3 regions of the Enterococcus sp. AZ163 genome follow, and region 3 is predicted to be linked to each of the others. Evidence: riboswitches for the same ligand, from Rfam matches in the RefSeq annotation. Region 3 holds a riboswitch; each other region holds the start of a gene.
The links. A riboswitch is a leader RNA that binds a small molecule or an ion and turns the genes downstream of it on or off. The one in region 3 is predicted to bind thiamine pyrophosphate.

Region 1 (4,359 bases), 1.7 Mb from region 3:
TCCGATTCAAATCGGAGGAAATCGCCAGGACCTACTAAATATTCTTGATTCTCTTCAAAAAATTGGAATTTTCCTTTTACGATATATGTTACCTGTTCTTCAGGATGACTGTGCAAGGCAGTCTCCTCAGCAACTTCCGTAAAACGAACGCGAACAGCCATTATTTCCTCACTATGCGTTACTACACAGCGCTCAGTATTTTCATCTACTTGTTGGAATACTTGATCCTTTTGATAACTAATCATGAGACATCCTCCTAATTTATAATGCCTCCGCCGCAGTTCGCAGCTGCTGAACCCTTTGAGGGACATTGTTTGCTTTCATAATCTCGCTGACTATTGATATACCAGCAATCCCTGAATCAGTCAGCGCTGAAAGATTTTCTAAGTTAATCCCGCCAATGGCTACTACTGGCAAAGCCGTTGACTTCGTAATCTCTTTTAACGTAACAATGGGTGTCAATTGAGAATCTTTCGTCTGTGTAGGAAAGATTGCTCCAACTCCTAAATAGTCAGCCCCTTCTGACTGGGCTTCTAGGCTTCGTTCCAGTGTCTTAGCTGATACCCCTAGAAACTTATCTGGTCCCAATAAATAGCGCGCTACCGACACAGGAAGCTCGTCATCCCCAATGTGCAATCCATCGGCATCGACAGCTAAACAGATATCTAAGCGATCGTTGATAATCAAAGGAACACGATAGCGTGACGTAACTTCTTTTACCTTTAAAGCTAGTTGATAAAAGTCGTACGTAGATAATTCCTTCTCCCGCAGCTGAACAAGGGTCACTCCATTCTGGCAAGCCTCTTCAATGATAGTTAAAAACTGTTCCTCTGTGAAATCATAACGTCCAGTAACTAGATAGAGTGTTAGCAGCTCTTTTTTCATCGTATTATCCCCTTCACTTGTTTGTACCATTCCTGATTCATCAATAGTGACAATTGGTTCAATGTGGCTTGACGAAAATCAGCCAAGCCCTCTGGCACCAGCTCCTTCGCCTTTTCACCGCAGCAATTAAAATAACTTACTGCTGCTGCAACCGCCGGAAAAGCTTCTAATCCTATCCCTAATAATGCCGCAATTAAAGCCCCCACGATATCTCCAGTTCCGGTAAAACAGTCAAGCTCAGACACACCATTTTGCAGCAAACAATTAGTCGTCTGATTTACAACCACATCTACTGCGCCTGTAGCAAGAAAAGTCGTGTGTGGATACTCGGCGGCTAAGACTTCCAGCGCTGCTGTTAATTCTTTTAGCGCTGCTTCCGATTGATCCAACGAACTCCCGTCAACCCCTCGTCCATGGCTTTCCAACATACATAATGCCCGCATCTCAGAGATATTCCCCTTCACTACCTCAGGCTGCTTTTTCATTAATTGCTGAGTCAGCTCTGCTCGCAAAGGACTGGCTGCCAAGCCAACCACATCAATCACCGTCGGCTTATGATTCTCCTCAGCAAAACGGCTGGCTTCTAAAATATTGGCTTCTCGCTGTGGCGAAATATGACCTAAATTCAACAATAAACTGTCTGTTTGCTGGAAAAAGGCTGGAAATTCACGGGCATCATCTGCCATTACCGGTTTAGCACCGATGTATAATAAAGCATTTGCCATTGACTCACAGGTAATTTCATTGGTAATGCACTGAACCAACGGTGATGTTGCTAAAGGAAATATTGTTTTGACCATTTCAGATAATCCGTTCATGCTTGCTCACTCCTCAAAAATAATTGCTGACATCTTTTAAATACAGGCACCCGATACAAAAGCTTCCATACAAAGTAGGCGACCAGCGATCCAATCAAGGTAGCCCCGACAAATCTAGGGGTGTAAATCAGCCAGTACATTCCCTGCTGACTTCCGGTAAACAAGACCATTACTGGATACGATAGTAACGAACCAATAATTCCCGTTCCGATAATTTCTCCCAAAATAGCTCCGTATAAATTATTGGTCATTCGATACAATAGTCCAGCTAAAAATGCCCCAAAAACGGCACCTGTTAATGCCAATGGTGGAATTCCCAACAACAACATTCGGATAATTCCACAGCACAGTGCCATCAAGGTTCCATATAAAGGCCCTAGTAATCCCCCTGCCAGCACATTCATCACACTCGACATCGGCGCCATCCCCTCTACTCGGAAAAGTGGCGACAAAACTACATCTAGAGCAATCATCATTGCCAACAACATCATTTTCTGCAGCTTCTCTCTTTGCAACCTTCAACATCCTTCCTTATCTTCAAAAACAAAAAAGACTCCTCACTAAATAGAAGCAAGAGGAGTCTTAAAAAAAGCCCGACCAAATAAATGGACGGGCGAGATTCATGGTTGTATGACATTTCCCTGCGCCAGTTCTAACTGTTTCAGGTTCCATGGGTATAATCTCAGCTTTGCAGCACCCCAAATGTTTCTATTTATGAAATTGTGGTTAAAGTATAGCATAGTTTTTTTCATTCTAACAGGTATCTCAGCAGATTTATCCTAAAAGCTGTGCTATCCTTACCACATAGAAAGGAGCTTTTTATGCAAGAGCCAACATTTTCCACAATCCATCATATTGCGATAATTGTTTCTGATTACCAAAAAGCTCGCAACTTTTACGTGAATATTCTGAAGCTTCCCATCTTAAGAGAAAACTATCGAGAGGAACGTCAGGACTATAAATTGGATTTGCAGCTGGCTAATGGTGCTGAATTGGAAATCTTTGCTCTGCAAGGTCCACCAAAACGCCCAAGCTATCCTGAGGCTAGCGGTTTACGTCATTTAGCTTTTAAAACAGATGCCATTGAAGAAACGATCGCTTACTTAGAAAGCTGCGGAGTCGCCTGTGAACCCATCCGCATCGATGCATTTACTGGTGAAAAAATGACCTTCTTCTTCGACCCTGACGGCTTGCCTTTAGAATTACATGAATAAAGTCAGCAAAAGCTGCTGGCCTTATTCGATTTTCTTCCCTAATTCTTTTTCCAGGGAGAGATCATTTACTAAATTTTGGATGACTACTAAAGCCTTTGGCGTAACATATGGGTCCATTACAATAACCGGGAAATCATCAGGAATCCCCTCCACTGACCCCGTAGTAATCAGTCCATCATATTGAAACATTTCTTCGTACATTCCATGCTTATGATCGACCACGTTCTCAAAGTATGAAATGTCAAAATTACCATGAACAATTCGTCGGATATGCTTGGCTAAAAACGATTCTTCTGTCGGCGTCAAATCGGATAAGAGCAGGAGTCGAATGGTCTGATCTTGTTCGACTAGCATCTGTAAGCTATCTACTTCTGCTGTCAAAAGCAGATAGATATAATTCATGATAAAATCTTTTTCGCGATACATTTTATATTTATCTACAAAATCCTGAACAATGTTGGACACTCGCTCAATTGGTTTTTGATACATGATCGCTGTCATCTCAAGGAAAGTATCCCGGCTTCGACGCAAAATCGAGATAAATGAACCGGCTTGATCATAGAGATAATGGTCATTCGATAATACGGAAGCCATATTAATTAACCGCTGCTTGCTCATTTTCCCACCTGACAGCTCGTTAAAGCTTTCAGCCAACTCATAATGTTTGGCGTACAAATCCTGATAAAGTAAGTTGTCAGACAATGCTAGCTTTCGATGCTCATTACTAAAAACAACCACATCCGCATATACCAGCCACATACAATCTTGCATAATTTCATCAGTCATTCGTATGCGGAATAACTCATAGGCTGTCTTGCTCAGCGCATCATAGTATGGCTTAGCTGGAACAACAAAACCTGTTTTACGTAACTCTGATGGTGGATACGCATGGCGATTCTTTATACGCCATAAACTGACATAAATCGTATAAATCAGGCGCTTTTGAAAGATATATTTTTTATACAGGTTGTTTTCTTCAATGAACTCAACCACGAACTGCTCGATAGCATTGAATTGGTAATCCTTCAGCATAGGCAAAATATTCTCAAAGGCATTTTGCTTTTCAATAAAATAGCGATAGTAAAAATGTCTTATGACACTTTCTTTTCCTTCAATCCTTAAAGGACGGTATTGAAGATACATTCCTGCCTTTTCCAGTGTATACTTTACCTTTTTCAAGTAACGTTGTGTATTTGACACACTTAGATACAGTCGTTCTGCTAAAGTTGTGATATTGTCGCATTCCTCATACAGTAACTGCTCAATAATCTGAAATTCCTGCGATCGGATAAGCATATCTGCGTACAAATTACCGATACTAACCCTATCCTTCATCGTTAAACGATAAAGTCCTTTATACTTGTCAATATGAAAATAGCCCAAACGTTCATTGATTATTCTGACATCCTCTAACAATATTGGCAGTGAACAATTCAGTTCAC
Region 2 (4,359 bases), 2.0 Mb from region 3:
TCTTAACGAATTGGAACCAGGTGATGTTCTATTTATTGATGAAATTCATCGCTTACCAAGGGTGGCTGAAGAAACCTTATATTCAGCGATGGAGGATTATTATGTTGATATTATGGTGGGACAAGGAGCCACTGCCCACCCAGTTCATTTTCCTCTACCGCCATTTACTTTGGTCGGAGCGACAACACGAGCAGGGATGCTTTCGGCTCCATTACGGGATCGATTTGGTATCATTTCACATATGGAATATTATGAGCAAGATGATTTGCGGGAAATTGTACTGCGTTCAGCCGATATTTTCGCGACAGAAATCGTTGAAGAAGGAGCGATCGAGATTGCCCGCCGTTCACGAGGAACCCCGCGAATTGCCAATCGTTTGTTAAAACGAATCCGTGATTTTGCTCAAGTTCAGTCTAACGGTACAATTGATCGTTCGATTGCAGATCAGGCCTTGCGTCTACTTCAAGTAGATCAGGCAGGCTTGGACCATGTAGATCAGAAATTATTGCGAACCATGATTGAATTATATGGTGGTGGCCCAGTAGGATTGAGCACCTTGGCGGTGAACATTGGTGAAGAACGTGAAACAGTAGAGGATATGTATGAACCGTATTTAATTCAAAAAGGTTTCATGAAGCGTACGCCGCGTGGGCGCGTGGTTACACCGATGGCTTATGAACATTTTAATTATCCAGTCGATCCGATAGAACAGAGGTAAAGATATGGCGGTAAACAATCGAGCCAAAGAACAGTTAGTCAATGCTTTAGTTCAGCTATGTTTAACGCGTCCTTTTGAAAAGCTCACTGTGCAAGAGATTAGTCAGGCGGCTAATGTGAACCGTCAAAACTTCTATTATCATTTCAAAGATAAACGAGCACTGCTGCGCTATGCTTACTATCAATGTGGACTCAATTATTTAATGTCTTCAGGGGTAACTATTGAAAATTGGGAAGAAGCAGTACTAAAGATGTTGAAGGAAATGCAGCAATTTCATCAATTCTATTTAAATACAGTGCAAGCTGATCCGGAGATTCTGTCAAAAGAATTTATCGGATTAGCCAAAAGTTTATTTATTCGACTGTTTGAAGATGTAGATCAAGATGGTGTGCTGTCTAATACAGACAAAGATTTTTATGCGCGATTTTTGGCGTATGGTTGTGGCGGGATTTTAACTGATTGGTTGTTGACTAACGCAAAAGAACAGCCGATCGCCATTGCGGCTCAACTGTTCCGATTTGCTAAAGATATTGAGTTTTTTGCGTATCGTTTGTATGAACAGGATCAATCCTGAGGTAGGTCATTAACAATATATTTTAAAGTTTTACCTTGGATATTGGCAATGGCATTTTTTACTACGATTTCAGCCATTTGATCCCGCGCCTCCACACTAGCATTACCGATATGAGGAGTTAATAATACGTTATCAAATTGTTTTAAAGCCTCTGTTACTTCGGGTTCAAACTCATAAACGTCCAGTGCGGCACCAGCAATTTTATTTTCAGTTAAGGCTTGAACCAGTTCTTCTTCGTCAATTAAAGGGCCGCGAGCAGCATTAATGACAAAGGCCGAGTTTTTCATTTTTTCAAAGGTCTGATAATTTAATAAGTGATGTGTTTCATCTGTTAAAGGTGCGTGCAAAGTGAGAACATCTGCTTGTTGGATGACCTCTTCTTGGGTGCGAAATTGTGCATTAAGAGCTTGTTCTTGTTCAGCGGGTAATTGATGCCGTTGGCTGTAAATAATTTTCATGCCAAAAGCGTTCATTTTCTCTGCAAGTGACTGACCAATTTTTCCCATGCCTATGATGCCTAAAGTTTTGTCTTTTAACTCATGTCCCAAGAAGAAAAGGGGAGCCCAGCCATCAAATCCGATGCCATGCATTAAGCGATCACCTTCAGCAATTCTCCGGGACAAGGAAATAATCAGTCCAGCGGTGAGTTCAGCAGTGGCATTAGTCGAAACAACCGGAGTATTGGTTACATAGATTCCCTTTTCCTTAGCATAAGCGGTATCGATATTATTAAAACCAGCGCCAAAATTGGCAATTAAACGCAAATGTGGTGCTTGATCGATGATGTCTCGGTCTACAGTTGTTGATAACGGACAAATCAATACTTGGCAATCTTGAACTTTTTCTAAGAGTTCTTTTTTTGGAATCACGCCTTCATTTTCAAAAATTTCGTAATCTAAGTCTGCTTCATCCAGTAACTTAGTGCCCCTTGTTGGAATTTTGGCAGAAAGAAAAATACGACTCATAGTATCAACCTCATTTCTATGTATAGAATATAGCACGAAATTATTTTTTTAGCTTGAAGGAGGCAATTTAATGAAATCAATTCTTTTTGTATGTATGGGTAATATTTGTCGCTCACCAATGGCGGAAGCTATGTTTCGGAATCAATTTGAACAACGGAGCGAATCGGCAGAATTTACTGTAGATTCAGCAGCAACTAGTCGTTGGGAAGTTGGTAATTCTCCTCATCACGGTACGCAAAAAATCTTAAAAGCGCACGGTATCAGCTCGAAAGGTATAAGGGCACGTCAAATAACAACGGATGATTTCTACCGCGCGGATTATATCATTGGAATGGATCGTGAAAATGTGGAGGATTTAATGCTCTTAGCACCGGAAGGGACACATAGGAAAATTCATTTGTATTTAGACTTAGTCCCTGAAAAAAAAGGCCAAGGAATTCCTGATCCTTGGTATACTGGTGATTTTGACGAAACCTATAGTTTAATTGAAGAAGGTTTGCCATACTGGTTAACTTTTTTTGGAGAGTAGTTTTTATTGTAATTTTGCTCAATTTTAAGTAAAATCAGAGTACAGCCAAGGAGGAAACTGACATGAAGAAGATACCTGAAAAAGCTAAAAAAAATTTAATTAAGGCCTTTTCTAGTTCATCCTTCCGTTTTTTGTCTGATTTTCTAAATGATTCTGCTGATAAACGTGCACAAGAGCAGGCGAATCAAACGATAATGAGTCAACTCAAAACAGCTGCCTTACACAATAGTTTAGTTGTTTTGCAAGTACAGAATGAAAAAGATTCGGAAAAATATGAAACCGTCTCAGGTTGGCTGCCTAAAGCGATTGGCAATGATTCTTTAGTTGTTCGTACGCAAGATAATCAATTGCAAATGCTGACGGTAGATCGTATAAAGAAGGTGACTACGTTGGCACCTAACGGCGATCAGGAGCGAGTATCACGTTAATTGTTTGTATTAGGTAAATAGTGTGCTATACTATAAGAGTAAAAAATACTAAAAGAATAATACTGTCACAAAGGGGAGCCTTCGGGCTGAGAATGAGGACACTCTAAACCCTAGTACCTGTATCGGTCATGCGAGCGTAGGAATTGTGATGAAGTAAATATATTTACTTCTCCTTTGTGAACTGTATGTTCAAAAGGAGGAGTTTTTTTATGCACAACAAAACGAGAATTATGGTGGAAGGAACAATTGTAGCTGCATTAGCTTTTATGCTTTCGCTGATTCCCACTAACATCGGCAGCAGTTTCACAATCTCATTAGGAATGATCCCATTAACAATTTTTGCTCTGAGACGGGGATTAAGACCCGCTCTGTTATCAGCATTCATTTGGGGAATCCTACATTTTCCAGCAGGAGATGTTTACTATTTAAGTCTCTCACAAGTATTAATTGAATACCCGATAGCATTTACCTTTGCTGGTTTTGCCGGGATTTATGCAACCAAAGTTCAACAAGCTTTACTGAACAATAACTCTCGAGAAGTAACAAAAAATATTATTTTAGGCAGTTTGGCCGGGACTGGGGCTCGATTCTTTTGGCACTTTATTGCCGGCGTAGTCTTTTGGGGTAGCTATGCATTATGGGGAATGAACCCGTGGATGTTTTCTCTTATCATGAATGGTGCCAGTGGGATAGCCACCGGAATTTTTACAGCGACAATTACAATAATTGCTGTAAAAAAGGTACCACAGCTATTTTTACCTCGTGATGCCGCTAAATTGGAAATAAAAAGTAGATAAACGAAAAAACCACTTTTGTCAGTTATGATAAAAGTGGTTTTTTAGCGAAAGGCAAAGGCTAAATCATCTTTCTCCAACGACAAGCTCCATTTTTGGCGACCAAGGTCATAAGTTAATGTCCCCATTTTTTGATCTTGTTTATAAGTAGGTTGGTGTTTGCGCCAACCTTTTTCGTCAGATAAATAAATTGGTACGCGATAAAGTTTATTTTCAAGCTTAGCTTGTGAAAAACAGAAAACAGCTCCTTCTTGAAAGATCGGATACAAATCTTTCAAGATTTCTCCATCTAAGTGAGCAACAGAGGCGCCTTTGCGGAAGAAAGAACGTTTGTCATTGACTTTTTCTAGT
Region 3 (4,359 bases):
ATAGAAACAAAAGGAACGCCTAGCATTTTTGCAGATTTTACAACCGTTTCAAATCCAGCTAAATTTTCTTTCCTTTTGGTCTCATCTAACTCTAAAGTGTTAAACGTACCGGATATGACGGCAATATCAACCCCATTTTTTTCACAAGAGTCCTTAATATTCTCTAAAATATGTTTCTCTACAGACTGTGGTAAACTAGGTAGACCAACATTAGCAAAATTAAATTGAATGCTCTCAAAACCCAAACCAGCAATTTTCTTCAAAGCGTCGTCCAACGGGTACTTCAGAAAAACTTTTGAAAATATTCCAAACTTCATAACTGCATCATCCTCCAAGTTGATTTCTTTTAAGCGCTAACATTAGGTGTACAACAAAAGAAATATGGATTAAAATAGCACGTGTCAGTAATTAATCGATTTCTTTATGCTATCATTATACAATGGAAAACGATAAAAATCAATAAATTTCGATTAAAGGAGAAAATAATGTTAAAAAGCGAACGCCACAAATATATTTTGAGCAAAATAGAGGCAGAAGGTAAAGTTTTAGTAAACGATCTCACCAAAGAATTAGAGGTAACGGAAGATACAATTCGAAAAGATCTTCAAGAACTAGCTAAGCTTGGACTTGTCCAACGCGTTCACGGTGGCGCGCTAAGATTGGATAACACCAACCTGCCATTTGAGCACCGAATTGATCAACACTCAGTCAGCAAAAAAATGCTAGCCAAAAAAGCAGCATCACTAATTGATGGAAAAAAAGTAATCTACATTGATAGTGGTACAACGAATCTTTTTTTCGCAGAGAACATTCCTAACGATTATAGTGGGATAGTTATCACCAATAGCCCTACGATTGCATTAGCATTATGCGATCATGAGCATATTACCATCAATTTGTTGCCTGGTGAGTTGGATAAACATTCTAAAGTATTAAAAGGCTCTGCTACATTAAAAGCAATTGAAGGTATCAATATCGAGCTGTGTATACTGGGTATCTCTTCAATCGATATTGAAAAAGGGATCACTGTCCCATCATTTGAAGAAGCTGCAATAAAAAAACAATTGCTTCAACAAAGTTCTCATAAAATCGGTATTGTAACGAAAGAAAAAATTGGCACAACTTCAACTTTCTTTGTTGATAGTGCTACTTCTTTAGATACTATTGTTACGGAAAAAGGAATTAATAATGCTATCTTGGAACCTTATTACAATCTAGATCTAGACATTCATCAAGTATAAAACAAAAATGATTAAAACCCGTTTATCGTTTTTAATCGTTTTTTGTTTTACTGATTTTCAAAAGTATGTTGACGAACAAATCAAAGAAATGTATTATTAAAAACAATTAAATAAAGATGCAGGGGGACGCACAAGCGTTGAGAAGGTTAAAAACCTGACCCTTTGAACCTGTTGGTTAAGACCAGCGTAGGGAGCATGTCAAAAAAAAGAATCATTTTTGGTTATTTTAGGCATTTTCTCTATTGGGGAAAATGCCTTTTTATTTTAATTAATTTCAAGAAAAGAGGAAGAAAAATGGAAGCAGGTATCGCAATTCAAGTACTACCAAAAGTAGAAGGTGAATCAGAAGTTGTTCGTGTTGTTGATGAAGTAATCGCTTATATAGCAAGCACAGGATTGACTTATCAGGTTGGGGCGTTTGAAACAAGTATTGAGGGAAATTATGATGAATTGATGGAGATCGTCAAAAACTGTCAACTGATTGCAATTAAAGCGGGATCTCAAGGCGTATCTGCTTATGTAAAAATCACTTACAAACCTGAAGGAGATGTGTTTGGGATTGAAGAAAAGACGAAAAAGCACCAGCATTAACCTCTACTCTGGTGTTTCGGTACTCGTCCTTCTTATGGTGTGGCAAGGTGTTAGTTCGTTAGGATGGATTCCAACGTTCATGCTCCCTTCTCCTTTACAGGTTGGTCAGGCCTTTATCAATGATTTTGATTTACTATTGTTCCATTCCAGAATCACATTGATCGAAGCGTTATTAGGTTTATTTTTAGGAATGTCACTGGGGATCGCAGTTGCAATTTTTATGGATAACTTCGAAAGAGTGAAAAAAGCTATCTATCCCCTGCTGATTTTAACGCAAACTGTTCCCACTGTTGCTATTGCACCCTTATTGACAATCTGGTTTGGTTTTGGCGTTTTACCAAAGGTTGTTTTGATTGTCATCACTGTGTTTTTCCCAGTATCCGTTGCTATGTTGAATGGCTTTTCTTCTGTTGATCAGGATGAATTGCGGCTATTACGTTCGATGGGAGCAAATCGCAGACAAATTTTCTGGCATATCAAGATTCCCGCAAGTCTTGGTGATTTTTTTTCTGCTCTAAAAATCGCTGTGACTTATGCAGTAATTGGTGCGGTTATCTCAGAATGGCTGGGCGGCTTTGAAGGATTAGGTGTCTATATGACACGAGTACGAAAATCTTATGATTTTGACAAGATGTTTGCAGTAATTTTTTTGATTTCATTAATTAGTTTATTACTGATGGCATTGGTCAATTTGGCAGAAAAATTGGCTATGCCCTGGAAAAAAGAAGTATAGGAGGAGTAAAAATGAAGGTAAAGTGGAGAGCATTAGTTGCTTTGAGTAGTTTATTGGTTCTAGGAGCATGTAGCAATGAGCAAAGCGCAACAGAAAACAAAGAGTTGGAAAAAATTACGTTTGTGTTAGATTGGACACCTAATACCAACCATACAGGACTATACGTAGCACAACAAAAAGGTTATTTTGAAGAAGAAGGATTGGATGTTGAAATTGTGCAACCCTCTGATGGAGATGCCTCCGCAATCGTAGCGAGTGGCAAAGCTCAATTTGGAATTAGCGCTCAAGATTCGCTAGCACCGAGCTATGCTTCAGATGATTCACTACCAATCACAGCTGTAGCGACTATTTTACAGCATAATACGTCTGGTATCATGTCTCTTAAGGGTGAAGGTATTGACCGACCTAAAGGATTGGAAGGCAAAACCTATGCTACATGGGATTCACCTGTTGAGCAAGCCACTATCGCCAACGTAATGGAAAAAGACGGCGGTGATTTTGAAAAAGTTAATTTGATTCCGAATAATATTGTGGATGAACCGATGGCATTGAAGGAAAAACAAGCGGATGCTATCTGGGTTTTCTACGGCTGGGGTGGCGTTTCTGCTGAAAGCGAAGGTGTCCCAATTGATTACTTTTATTTTAAGGATTTGAATCCGGTGTTTGACTATTATACGCCTGTAATTATCTCAAACGACAACTTCTTAAAGGAGCATGGAGATGTGGCGAAGAAATTCCTAAAAGCCGCTGAAAAAGGTTACGAGTTCGCCATTGAGTCGCCCGAGGAAGCTGCCGATATTTTAGTCGAAGAGGCACCTGAGTTGAACAAAGACCTAGTTCTGGCAAGTCAAAAATGGTTGTCCGAACAATATCGTGCCGACGAAGATAGATGGGGATATATTGATTCGCAGCGCTGGAATGATTTTTATACCTGGTTAGGAAAAAACCAACTAATTGATAAAGAAATTCCTGAAAATACAGGATTTACCAATGATTATCTACCGAGTGAGCAGAATGATTAAGCTAGAAGTCAAAGATGTGTCAAAATATTTTTCAGAAAAACTAGTCTTGCACCATTTGAATCTCCATGTGCTCGATCATGAAATCATCAGTATCATCGGTCCGAGCGGAGTTGGAAAGTCAACGCTTTTTAACATTATTGCCGGTCTTTTAACCCCCAGTAGCGGTGAGGTCTTGTTAGATGGAGAATCCGTCATTGATATGCCAGGAAAGGTTTCCTATATGCTCCAAAAAGATTTACTTCTTCCATACAAAACAATCGAAGAAAACATCACTTTGCCATTGATTTTACAGGGAGTCAAAAAGAAGGAAGCCCTTCAAAGGGCCAACCAACTTCTGGAAGAATTTAACATGGCAAGTGTGAGTAAATCTTATCCGAAAGATCTTTCCGGTGGAATGCGTCAGCGAATCGCTTTACTAAGAACCTATTTATTTTCGTCTAATTTGATTTTACTAGATGAACCGTTTAGTGCCTTAGATAGCTTTACTAAATCTGAAATTCATGAGTGGTACCTCAATATCCACAAAAAATTATCATTAACGACACTATTTATTACCCATGATATTGATGAAGCTATTAAATTGTCTGATCGAATCTATATCTTGAAAAATCAGAGCGATGACCAGCTAGACATGATCGAGTTGAGCAAAGAAAAAAATGCGGATTTTCAGCTTACAAAAGAATTTCTTGATTATAAAAAGCAAGTAATCGAGAATCTGAATACTAAGTTTGAGCCCTAAGTCACCACCATATAGTATATGGTTTCCAATACA

Region 1: it holds a riboswitch for thiamine pyrophosphate, as region 3 does, so the genes downstream of both, thiW (energy coupling factor transporter S component ThiW) here and IGI46_RS11170 (thiamine-binding protein) in region 3, are expected to answer to the same signal.
Region 2: it holds a riboswitch for thiamine pyrophosphate, as region 3 does, so the genes downstream of both, thiT (energy-coupled thiamine transporter ThiT) here and IGI46_RS11170 (thiamine-binding protein) in region 3, are expected to answer to the same signal.

Annotation. Positions count from the first base shown of each region.
Region 1 covers NZ_JBIPAO010000001.1:647,861-652,219, forward strand. The annotation lists gene IGI46_RS03260 (cupin domain-containing protein) at 1-245, opposite strand, end outside; gene thiE (thiamine phosphate synthase) at 262-885, opposite strand; gene IGI46_RS03270 (hydroxyethylthiazole kinase) at 882-1,703, opposite strand; gene thiW (energy coupling factor transporter S component ThiW) at 1,700-2,218, opposite strand; TPP riboswitch at 2,325-2,414, opposite strand; gene gloA2 (SMU1112c/YaeR family gloxylase I-like metalloprotein) at 2,525-2,917, shown strand; gene IGI46_RS03285 (helix-turn-helix domain-containing protein) at 2,939-4,359, opposite strand, start outside.
Region 2 covers NZ_JBIPAO010000001.1:316,304-320,662, reverse strand. The annotation lists gene ruvB (Holliday junction branch migration DNA helicase RuvB) at 1-718, shown strand, start outside; gene IGI46_RS01680 (TetR/AcrR family transcriptional regulator) at 723-1,292, shown strand; gene IGI46_RS01675 (2-hydroxyacid dehydrogenase family protein) at 1,283-2,257, opposite strand; gene IGI46_RS01670 (low molecular weight protein-tyrosine-phosphatase) at 2,328-2,786, shown strand; gene IGI46_RS01665 (hypothetical protein) at 2,849-3,214, shown strand; TPP riboswitch at 3,276-3,374, shown strand; gene thiT (energy-coupled thiamine transporter ThiT) at 3,424-4,011, shown strand; gene IGI46_RS01655 (hypothetical protein) at 4,053-4,359, opposite strand, start outside.
Region 3 covers NZ_JBIPAO010000001.1:2,344,776-2,349,134, reverse strand. The annotation lists gene IGI46_RS11180 (sugar phosphate isomerase/epimerase family protein) at 1-317, opposite strand, end outside; gene IGI46_RS11175 (DeoR/GlpR family DNA-binding transcription regulator) at 486-1,241, shown strand; TPP riboswitch at 1,352-1,451, shown strand; gene IGI46_RS11170 (thiamine-binding protein) at 1,437-1,832, shown strand; gene IGI46_RS11165 (ABC transporter permease) at 1,801-2,565, shown strand; gene IGI46_RS11160 (ABC transporter substrate-binding protein) at 2,577-3,587, shown strand; gene IGI46_RS11155 (ABC transporter ATP-binding protein) at 3,580-4,326, shown strand.